3 regions of the Chryseobacterium sp. B21-037 genome follow, and region 2 is predicted to be linked to each of the others. Evidence: riboswitches for the same ligand, from Rfam matches in the RefSeq annotation. Region 2 holds a riboswitch; each other region holds the start of a gene.

Region 1 (3,287 bases), 660 kb from region 2:
TAATTAAAGGTAGATCCAAAGTCTGAATAGTTTTCATAGCGCAAAGCACCTTCTACCAGCCACCAATCCGTTGGTTCCAGCTCCACATCTACATATCCGGCCACACTATTTCTATTTCCGGAAACAGCATTATCCGGACTAAATCCCGGAAATACCTGGGAACCGGCAGGTCTTGTTACGCCAAAAAAATCAGTCACAAGCTCATTTTTTGGAGTATTTACGGTCACTACATTTCCATAAATATCATAAGAGGCATAAGAATTCTCGTTACCGGCATTCACCTTATAATTTTCATAACGGTATTCCCCTCCAAATGCAATGTTCAGCCCATGCAATACATCATACTTTTTGGAAAAGTCAAGGTTTAGGGTGTTTTGCAAAAACTCAAGTCCACCTGCATCAAATCTTCTTGGAGAGTTGTTGACCAATGAAGAATTAAAAGTATTAACAACTCCAAACTTGAAAGTATTCTTTCCAAAAGTGTTACTGAGATCTATATTCCAGTCATTCCATTTTCCTTTGATCCCAGCTGCATATGAATAATCATTAATGGTAGACTCAATCTGTGGCAGATATCCGTTGGGTGTTATAAAATTGATATTTCTCTCGGTATTAGGCAAACGGAAAAAACCTCCGGCATTCCCCAGCCTGTAGCTATATCCTCCAAAAGAATACACCTTCCAGTCATCATTAATCGGAATTTCCGAATTATAATATACCTGGGCTGATTGTAGTTTCGACTGTCCTGCCCTGATACTGAAGTCTTTCCGTTGAAGTCCTCTATATGCAAGTTCATCATTGGTAACATCCCCTCCTAATAAACCCTGTAAAGTTGAAATGTTATTGGCGTTTGCAATTTTATTCTGTAAATCAGATGAAAAATAATTTACTTTTGTTGCATATTGTTTAATCGTATTGATAATTTGCTGGCTATTGGAAGTATTATTTATATTCTTATAAAGCCCGTCTATATCTATCCCATCTTGAGCAGCCCTGTAGTTAATAGCATTATAGGCATTGTATATATCGCCATTCCTCACACCAGCTCGGGAATAAGGATCCCGGTATTGTGTTGATGTGGTAATATTGAAGAAACCCTGTTTTCCAAGTTTGAATCCATAATTCAGGTCTAAAGAGATGGTTTCTCCATCCAGTCCACCGGAAAAATTGTTGGTAACCGGTGAAGCATATCCTCCCAAAAATAACTGACCGGATAACCCCAATCTTTTTTTAAGACCTAAATTGACAACTCCTGCAATAGCATCAGATCCGTATTGTGCAGAAGCACCATCCCGAAGCACTTCAATTTTATCCAAAGCAAAAGCAGGAATCGCATTAAGATCTGTTCCCACCGAACCCCTACCTGGTGTAAGGGTTACATTGATGAGTGAAGACTGATGCCTTCTTTTCCCATTAAGTAAAACTAAAACCTGATCGGGACCTAAACCCCTCAATTGTGCAGGATCCACAAAATCCGTCCCGTCATTTACAGTATGCGATGTGGAGGAAAAAGAAGGGACAATATAGTTTAGAGCCTGGCTTATATTATTAACCGGGCTTTGTTTCAATATTTTTGAAATGTTAATAACGTCTACTGGAACCGGAGTATCTGTTAATGATCTACCTGATCCTCTTGAACCGAGAAGAACAACCTCATCGATTTTTTTTGATTTTAGAGTATCAGACTGGGCGAAGTAAAACGTCGAAATTAAAGTGGCCGAAGCAATGATACTTCTATTTTTAAAATGGCGCATGTGTTTTATTTTTAAATTTTTGTTATAATTTTTTTGTTTGCTTAAAATTTTAAGCAAAAAGTATCCTGTAACCTTGAAAACACAAGGCTAAAAGAAAAATGATAAACGGTTTTATTAGTTAATAGAAACCAGAGGCTAAGAACAACAACACATACACATCACGAAATGCCATGAGTGATCACCAGCATACAGAAGCTTTGCTTCGATATCTGCCGGGCAAAAAGTCAAATTCATTGTGCTGTAATTTTCCCTGTTCTTAAACATTGATTTTAAATTTTAAACAAAAATTGTAAGATGGGAATGAATAGAAAAACATTTTTTCCGGAGCTTGCCGGCTTATCTATTTCAGCACCTTGCTTGTTTTGCAGGTTGCTATCCCATCTATGAGATTCTTGATAATTGTGAGGCACAAGATATAACTATTTTACAAATAAAAAAATAATTTGTAAAATTTTTAAATTAATCGCAAAACCAAGCCGTATGATGATGCAATATGATTATATTCTATTGTGAGGTATTTCATGGAATAAAACAACCCTCTAAAAACTTTCCTTGTAACATTTTTTTATTTTAAACGTCTAACTGAGTAGTAGTAAAAACCATTATGAAAAAAATTGTACTCGTTTTATTTTCCTTAAGCATTATTGTCACAAAGGCTCAGGAAAAAACCAACAACCAGGTCAAGGAAAAGCAGATCGAAGGGGTTGTAATTACCAAAACTAAAAAAGCCGTTGAACAAAAAGCAGACCGGACTATTTTTGATTTTTCAGAACAGCCCCAGCTGAACAACGGAAATGTTTTAGAGGGTATCAAAAAACTTCCGGGTCTGGTGTCTACTGATATTGCCGGTATGATGTATCAGGGAAAGATCCTTGATGTTTATCTTAACGGACGCCCTTTAAACATTACTTCCAATGAACTCAATTCATTTTTGGAAGGGATGCCTGCCAATTCTGTAGACCGAATTGAAGTGATCACTCAACCTGGCGCTGAATTCCCGGCAACTTCCGGGGGTGCAATTATGAATATCATTACGAACAAAAATGCCAATAAATATCTTACGGCAACTTATTCAGGAAATTATTCATTTACCAACTACGGTAAGTTGAGAAGCAGAACCAGCAACTCTTTAAATTTAAACGCCCGTAATAAATATTTCGGATGGCAGCTGAACATCGGACAGAACTATCGGGAAAGTATGCTGAATTCGAATCAAAATGATTTATTATTAAGCAATACGGATAGAATCGGCCGTGGTTATTTCGCGAAATCGGGCTTAACATTTGATCTGGGACAGGACAGATTATTATTAAATTACGATATCTATCATAATAAAAACAGCAATTACACAGATAGTAACGGTTTTGCTGACCTACCGTACATTCCTGTTAAAGACAGTATCAGGGAAGGATATTTTCATGCATTTGATGCCGCTTACACGAATAATTTGAGACAGGAAGCGGTAATAACCTATCAGAAACGCTTTAGTGATAAATCTCAAAAACTGGATTTCCAGTTCGGATATACCAAATC
Region 2 (3,287 bases):
GTTTCTGATTATACTGATAATTCAATCACTGAAAACACGAGAGTTTCTTATCCGATTTACCATATTAACAAAATTGTACTGCCTTCTAAAGCTGGGCATGCTAAGAAGATTGTTTATCTTTCAGCTGATGCATTCGGAGTATTACCTCCGGTTTCAATTTTAGATGAAAATCAGGCTCAATACCACTTTTTATGTGGATATACTTCTAAATTAGCAGGAACTGAAAGAGGAATTACTTCTCCAGAACCTTCATTCTCTCCGGCTTTTGGTGAGGCATTTCTTACGTTACATCCTACCATGTACTCTAAAACCTTGATTGGTAAAATGAAAGAACATGGAGCAAAAGCTTATTTGGTAAATACAGGATGGAACGGTACAGGAAAAAGAATCTCATTAAAAGATACAAGAGCCATTATTGATGCAATAATTGATGGATCTATTGAGAACGCTCCTAAGGCACAAGTACCTATTATGAACTTGGAAATTCCTACTTCTTTACCCAATGTTTCAGAAGGCATTCTGGATCCAAGACATACATACAGTGATGCTTCAGAGTGGGAAGAGAAGGCTAAAGACTTAGCATCAAGATATATTAAGAATTTTGAACAGTATTGTAACACTGAAGAGGGGAAAAAGCTGGTTGCTTCCGGACCTCAATTACAAGAACAAACAATATAAAAAAAGAAAAGCCTCATCATTGATGAGGCTTTTTTATGTATTAAAACATCCTAAAAGCTTAATAAAGCCAGTCTGTATCCTTTCATTCCAAAGCCGGATAATACAGCATCTGTGTGAGCCGCTGTTACTGACTTTTGCCGGAATTCTTCTCTTTTATAAATATTGCTGATATGTACTTCAATCTTAGGTTTCTGTATATTCTTTAAACAGTCGGCTATCGCATAAGAGTAATGAGTAAAAGCCCCCGGATTGATAATAACAGCATCAAAATCATCTTCCTGAAGTCTGTTAATTAATTCTCCTTCAATATTCGATTGATAATAGTTCAGTTCGTAAGAAAGGAATTCATCTTTTAGTTTTTCCAAATATTCATCCATTGAAATTATTCCATAAATTTCAGGTTCTCTTGTACCCAACAGATTTAGATTCGGCCCGTTTATGATTAAAATTTTCATAACATAAAATTAAAAAGTTTTTTTCGATTAGTGCGGATATTTTACGGGTTTTATTTGAAGAAGATGTTTTACATTATTTTTAATGATATTTCTCATGTTTAAAAATTTAACATTTTCTCTAATGGTTTATTAACAGGTGTTTTAAGTGAAAATTAAGTTAATTTTTGAGAATTTAAAATAAAAAATAAATTAGTCTACTTGTTTTATAGACTAATTGTTTTTAGATTTGCATCCATATTTCGATCGGCTTATAAAGAAAGATGGAGGGAACTGACCCTACGAAGTCTTAACAACCTGCATGATGCAAGGTGTTACATTCAGCCTTTTAAGGAAAAATAAGCATTTGGTTAAATCAATTTCTTGATGCCCTTTGCTGTGTTTTCCGCAAAGGGTATTTTTTTAATATTTAACAAATAAAATTGATTATGGTTAGTAGAAATTTATTCAAAGCTGGTGTTTGGATTTCACCCGGTGCTTTGTTTTTCTTAGGCATTATTAGTGTTAATGGGCAGGAGATAAAGCAGAAGAAAGATACGCTTAGGGAAAAAGATATTGATGAAGTCGTTGTAGTAGCTTACGGTAAAGCGAAAAAGACGAGTTACACAGGTTCTGTAGCGACGATCTCCAGCGAAAAGATTAATAATCGGCCGGTAACCAATATTACAAAAGCTTTGGAAGGGCAGGTAGCGGGATTGCAGGCAGTAAGTGCTTCAGGCCAACCGGGTGCTACGGCAACAATCCGTATCAGGGGGATCGGATCTATTAGTGCCTCAAGTAATCCTTTATTCGTGGTGGATGGAATTCCTTTTGATGGAAATATCAATTCTATCAGCCCAAATGATATAGAATCAATTAGTGTTTTGAAAGATGCTACGGCAAGCTCTCTGTATGGATCAAGAGGTGCTAACGGAGTGATTATTGTGACTACAAAGTCAGGGAAAAAAGGAGAATCACGAATCAATTTTAATATCAGTCAGGGATTTTCCAGCAGGGCTGTAAAGGACTATGAACAGGTTACCACGGACCAGTATTTTCAATTATATTGGGAAGCAATGAGAAATGGATATAAATCAGGACAGGTTTCAGCACAACAGGCTGCGCAAATGGCCACAGATAATCTTGTGAATAACCTGGGCATCAATCCATATGGTTCTAACTATGCAAAACCGGTAGGGACAGATGGAAAACTGCTGCCTGGAGCAAGGCCTTTATGGAATGATGACTGGAGGGATATACTACAAAGAGTGGCCTCAAGAAACCAGGTTGATCTTGATTTTAGTGGCGGAAATGAAAAAGGAAACTACTTTTTCTCATTGGGATATCTTGATGATAAGGGTATTGCCATAGGATCCGGATTTACAAAATACAGTACGAGATTGAAGATTAATAATGAAGTGAAAAAATGGTTAACAGTTGGAGCAAACCTTAGCTATACCAATAGTCTTCAGGAGGCACCACCATCTTCCGATTCAAGAACTGATAATATTATTAATGCAGCCAGAGTAATTCCTTCTTTTTATCCATACTATGAAAGAAATCCTGACGGAAGCTATAAGCTTGATGCTAACGGAAATACAATTTACGACTTCGGAAAGTACAGGCCGACAAGTGCTTTGCAAAATCAAAATGCAGCAGCAACTTTGCCATTAGACAAAAATGAAAACAGGGAAGATAACTTTTCAGGAAAAGGGTATTTGGATTTTACCTTCTTACCGGAATTAAAATTTAAATCCAGTTTTTCAATTGACCTGGTAAATTATAATGGGCATTATTATTCAAATCCGTTACTTGGGGAAGGTAGTGAAATCGGAGGTTCAGTGACCAAGACAAATTCACGGACATTATCTTATACAACCAGTAATATCTTGACCTATGACAAAAAATTCAATCAGCATCATTTCAATATTCTAGCCGGACAGGAGTTTTATCATTATGAGTATCAGACGATATCCGGAAGCCGAAGTCAGTTTTCTTTACCTTATTATTATGAACCGGATGCAGCGGCTTTATTAGGAGGTTTTAGTGGTAATAGTGATAAATTAGGTTTACTGAGTTTTTTAGGTAAAGCAGAGTATGATTTCAATAACACTTATTTTATTTCCGGATCTGTAAGATCAGACGGATCTTCCCGTTTTTCACCGCAAAACAGATGGG
Region 3 (3,287 bases), 160 kb from region 2:
ACATTGGAAGGGTTTTCAGCAACTAAAACCTCATCATTCCAATTATGACCAAAACCTTTTTTATTGAATGCTATTTTTCTTGAATTAGCAACAGCCACTACTTTAAGATCTATTTTTTTCCGTCTCTTAATTTCTTCGGAAGATTCCAATACCTGGTCAATCAGAGTTTTACCCACATTCCCATGTCCAATGATTGCAAGATGAACGGTTTTAGGTTTTTTGGATATTTCAGATTCAATGATATTCTTAGTTTTCTCATCCTGAGAAGAGGTAACTACAATATTTACTCTTTTTTCACTTGCTATCTGATTCAGAAGCAAAGGAAAAACATTATTTCTTGCCAGTTCCGCCAGTATTTTATTAAAATCTTCAGCTACAAACCCCAGAACTGAAACGTTATTAATACTATAAATCTGAGATACTGCTCCTGATTTCCTTTCCGCTTCAAATTCCTCAATCAGACAATTAACCGCATTTTCAGAATCGTTTTCGTGAACCAAAATTGATATTCCGTTTTCTATAGCCTGTTGTGAGATCACTCCTACACTAATCCTGGCTAAAGTAAGTGCTTTAAAAATTCTACCGTCAATACCGATTTCCCCTAAGAAATCTTCTCCTTCAAATTTGATGATTGATCTGTTCTTTAAAAATTTTATTTCGTTAACATTTTTCATCTGTTCATTCTTTATTGTTTAGCTTTATTACAGGTTTCTTGTAATTGTTCAGTTTCTTTCTGTAATAAAATGGTTTTAATGATATTATTTAATTGTTTGTATTCCATTAGGAAGGCATCATGCCCGTGAACTGAGGTGATCTCGTGATAAGAAACATCCTTTTTTTTACCTTTCAGTTTTTCAAAACACATCCGGATTTCGGAAGCAGGAAAGAACAAATCTGTATCAACGGAGATCAAGTGCATTCGTGCCTGTACATTCTCCAGCCTTTCTTCCTCGGCATTAATGTTCATCAGCAAATGATTCATCAGTTGATAAGATTTTAAACTAAATCTTTCATTAAGAGCTTTTCCGTGATATTCAAGCCAATCTTCCGATTCAAGCTTATTTTTTGCGGTATTGTATTTATTTTGAAATCTGTCGTTTAAAGATTGTGGGGTTCTATAACATAGCATTGCATGGATTCTTGCCTTTTGTAACGGAGCGTCATTTCCATTTAATAAAAATTTCTGAACCATACATTGCGCATGCAGCCAATCATGAGTTCTGAAATCACAGGCAATGGGAATAAATACTTCTGCAAGTTCCGGGCGTTTAACCAGCATTTCCCATCCTATTCCTCCACCAAGAGAACCTCCGATAATCGCATATAGACTTTTAATGTTAAGTAATTCTAGCCCTTTTAAAAATATGCCTGCAATATCCGAAGGAGTAAACTCTTCATATTCTTCAATTAAAAAATCATCGTAACCATTTCCGGGAATATTGAAACACAAAACCGTATAGACATTGGTATCAACCACCTGGCCATCTCCTACTAATTGCTTCCACCAGCCATTTGTTCCCGATACATTGGAATTTCCCGTTAAAGCATGGTTGATTAAAATAACAGGTGCTGAAAACAGCTCTTTCCCGAAGGTCTGATAGCTCAACGGGATATTGCATTCCTTTCCGGAATTAGTTTGATACGAAAGATTAATATGTTTTAGTTCTGTTTTCAATTCTATTATACATTATTTATAATACAATTGAAAATGCCACAGGAAATGGCTGAAAAACTCAGTAAGTTATCTGTCCAAAAAATAATTTGGTAGAACGTAGCACCTTCTTCGCTTGCGCAAAGGGTTGCTAAGGTTTCATCGGGTCTAATCCCTCAACCTTTCTTGATAACATTTTCAATATTTGAATGATCGAATGGTGCAAAGATATAACATTTTATTTAATTTTTTCATGAAAAAAATAATTTATTCTGAAAATCCCTGTAATCATTATAGTTACAAGGATGTATTAAGAATTATTCAGATAGAAAAAATTGGAATTATTTTTCAAAAAAATTACCTTCGTAGTGAAAAATGATGAACTATGACTGCAGAAAAACAAAGATTACAGGATATAAAATGGAAAAACTGGGGGCCTTATGTAAGCAACAGACAATGGGGTAATGTTCGTGAGGATTATAGTCCCAATGGCAATGCGTGGAATTTCACCAATCATGATAAAGCTGAAAGTTATGCCTACCGTTGGGGTGAAGAAGGGATTGCCGGAATATCGGACACCAAACAGCTTTTTTGTTTCGCTCTTTCATTTTGGAACAAAAAGGACAAAATGATCAAAGAACGTTTTTTCGGATTGAGTAATCCCCAGGGCAATCATGGTGAAGATATCAAAGAGATCTTTTACTATCTGGACAACACGCCTACCCATAGTTATATGAAGATGGTGTATAAATATCCGATCCATGAATTTCCTTATGATCACCTGCTATCTGAAAACGGCAGACGAAGCAAAAAGGAAGCTGAATTTGAAATCTTTGATACCGGAATCTTTGATAATGATGAATATTTTGATATTTTCATCGAATACTGTAAAGCAGATGCTGAAGATTTTTTAGTCCGTATCACAGTTTGTAACAGGAGCCAAAACGACGCACCTATTGTTGTTGCTCCAACAGCCTGGTTCCGTAACAACTGGAAATGGGGATATAATACTTATAAAGGTCAGCTAAACGCCTCATACAACGGTTGTATTGATATTAACCATGATAGTATTTCCATCAAAAAATTCTATTCAAGAAATACCGGTGCCAAAAGTCTCTTTTGTGATAATGAAACCAATACACCTAAATTATACGGAGCTCCTTTAACAGATAACACCTATTTCAAGGATGGTATAAACGATCACATTATTCATAACTCCAATACCGTTAATCCGGAAAAAAGAGGTTCAAAAGCCGCTTTTGTGATTGAAGAAATTATTGGTGGGGGACAATCAAAAACCTTTGATTTCAGGTTGGCGCCAAACGACACCGATGAACCATTTCATCATTTTGATGAGATTTTCAACACCCGGATTGCTGAGGCCAACGAATTCTATGAAGAAGTTCAGCACGATGTAACGAATGATGATGAAAGAAATGTTCAACGTCAGGCGTTCGCAGGGCTATTATGGAACAAACAATTTTATCATTATAATGTTGGGAAATGGCTTAAGGGAGATCCTAATTTTGATGCACCGAGGGATTTCAATCATTATGTAAGAAATACAGAGTGGAACCACATGCACAATAAGGACATTATTTCAATGCCGGACAAATGGGAATACCCATGGTATGCT

What was found. A riboswitch is a leader RNA that binds a small molecule or an ion and turns the genes downstream of it on or off. The one in region 2 is predicted to bind S-adenosylmethionine.
Region 1: linked by a shared signal. The riboswitch ahead of MTQ00_RS14620 (TonB-dependent receptor plug domain-containing protein) and the one ahead of MTQ00_RS17710 (SusC/RagA family TonB-linked outer membrane protein) in region 2 are both predicted to bind S-adenosylmethionine.
Region 3: linked by a shared signal. The riboswitch ahead of MTQ00_RS22400 (alpha/beta fold hydrolase) and the one ahead of MTQ00_RS17710 (SusC/RagA family TonB-linked outer membrane protein) in region 2 are both predicted to bind S-adenosylmethionine.

What each region holds. Positions count from the first base shown of each region.
Region 1 is NZ_JALGCB010000001.1:3,299,666-3,302,952, forward strand. It holds gene MTQ00_RS14620 (TonB-dependent receptor plug domain-containing protein) at 1-1,754, opposite strand, end outside; SAM-I-IV-variant riboswitch at 2,060-2,158, opposite strand; gene MTQ00_RS14625 (outer membrane beta-barrel family protein) at 2,359-3,287, shown strand, end outside.
Region 2 is NZ_JALGCB010000001.1:3,959,932-3,963,218, forward strand. It holds gene pckA (phosphoenolpyruvate carboxykinase (ATP)) at 1-678, shown strand, start outside; gene MTQ00_RS17705 (type II 3-dehydroquinate dehydratase) at 729-1,133, opposite strand; SAM riboswitch class I at 1,379-1,475, shown strand; gene MTQ00_RS17710 (SusC/RagA family TonB-linked outer membrane protein) at 1,559-3,287, shown strand, end outside.
Region 3 is NZ_JALGCB010000001.1:4,117,888-4,121,174, reverse strand. It holds gene MTQ00_RS22405 (ACT domain-containing protein) at 1-674, opposite strand, end outside; gene MTQ00_RS22400 (alpha/beta fold hydrolase) at 686-1,675, opposite strand; SAM riboswitch class I at 1,739-1,847, opposite strand; gene MTQ00_RS18440 (MGH1-like glycoside hydrolase domain-containing protein) at 2,037-3,287, shown strand, end outside.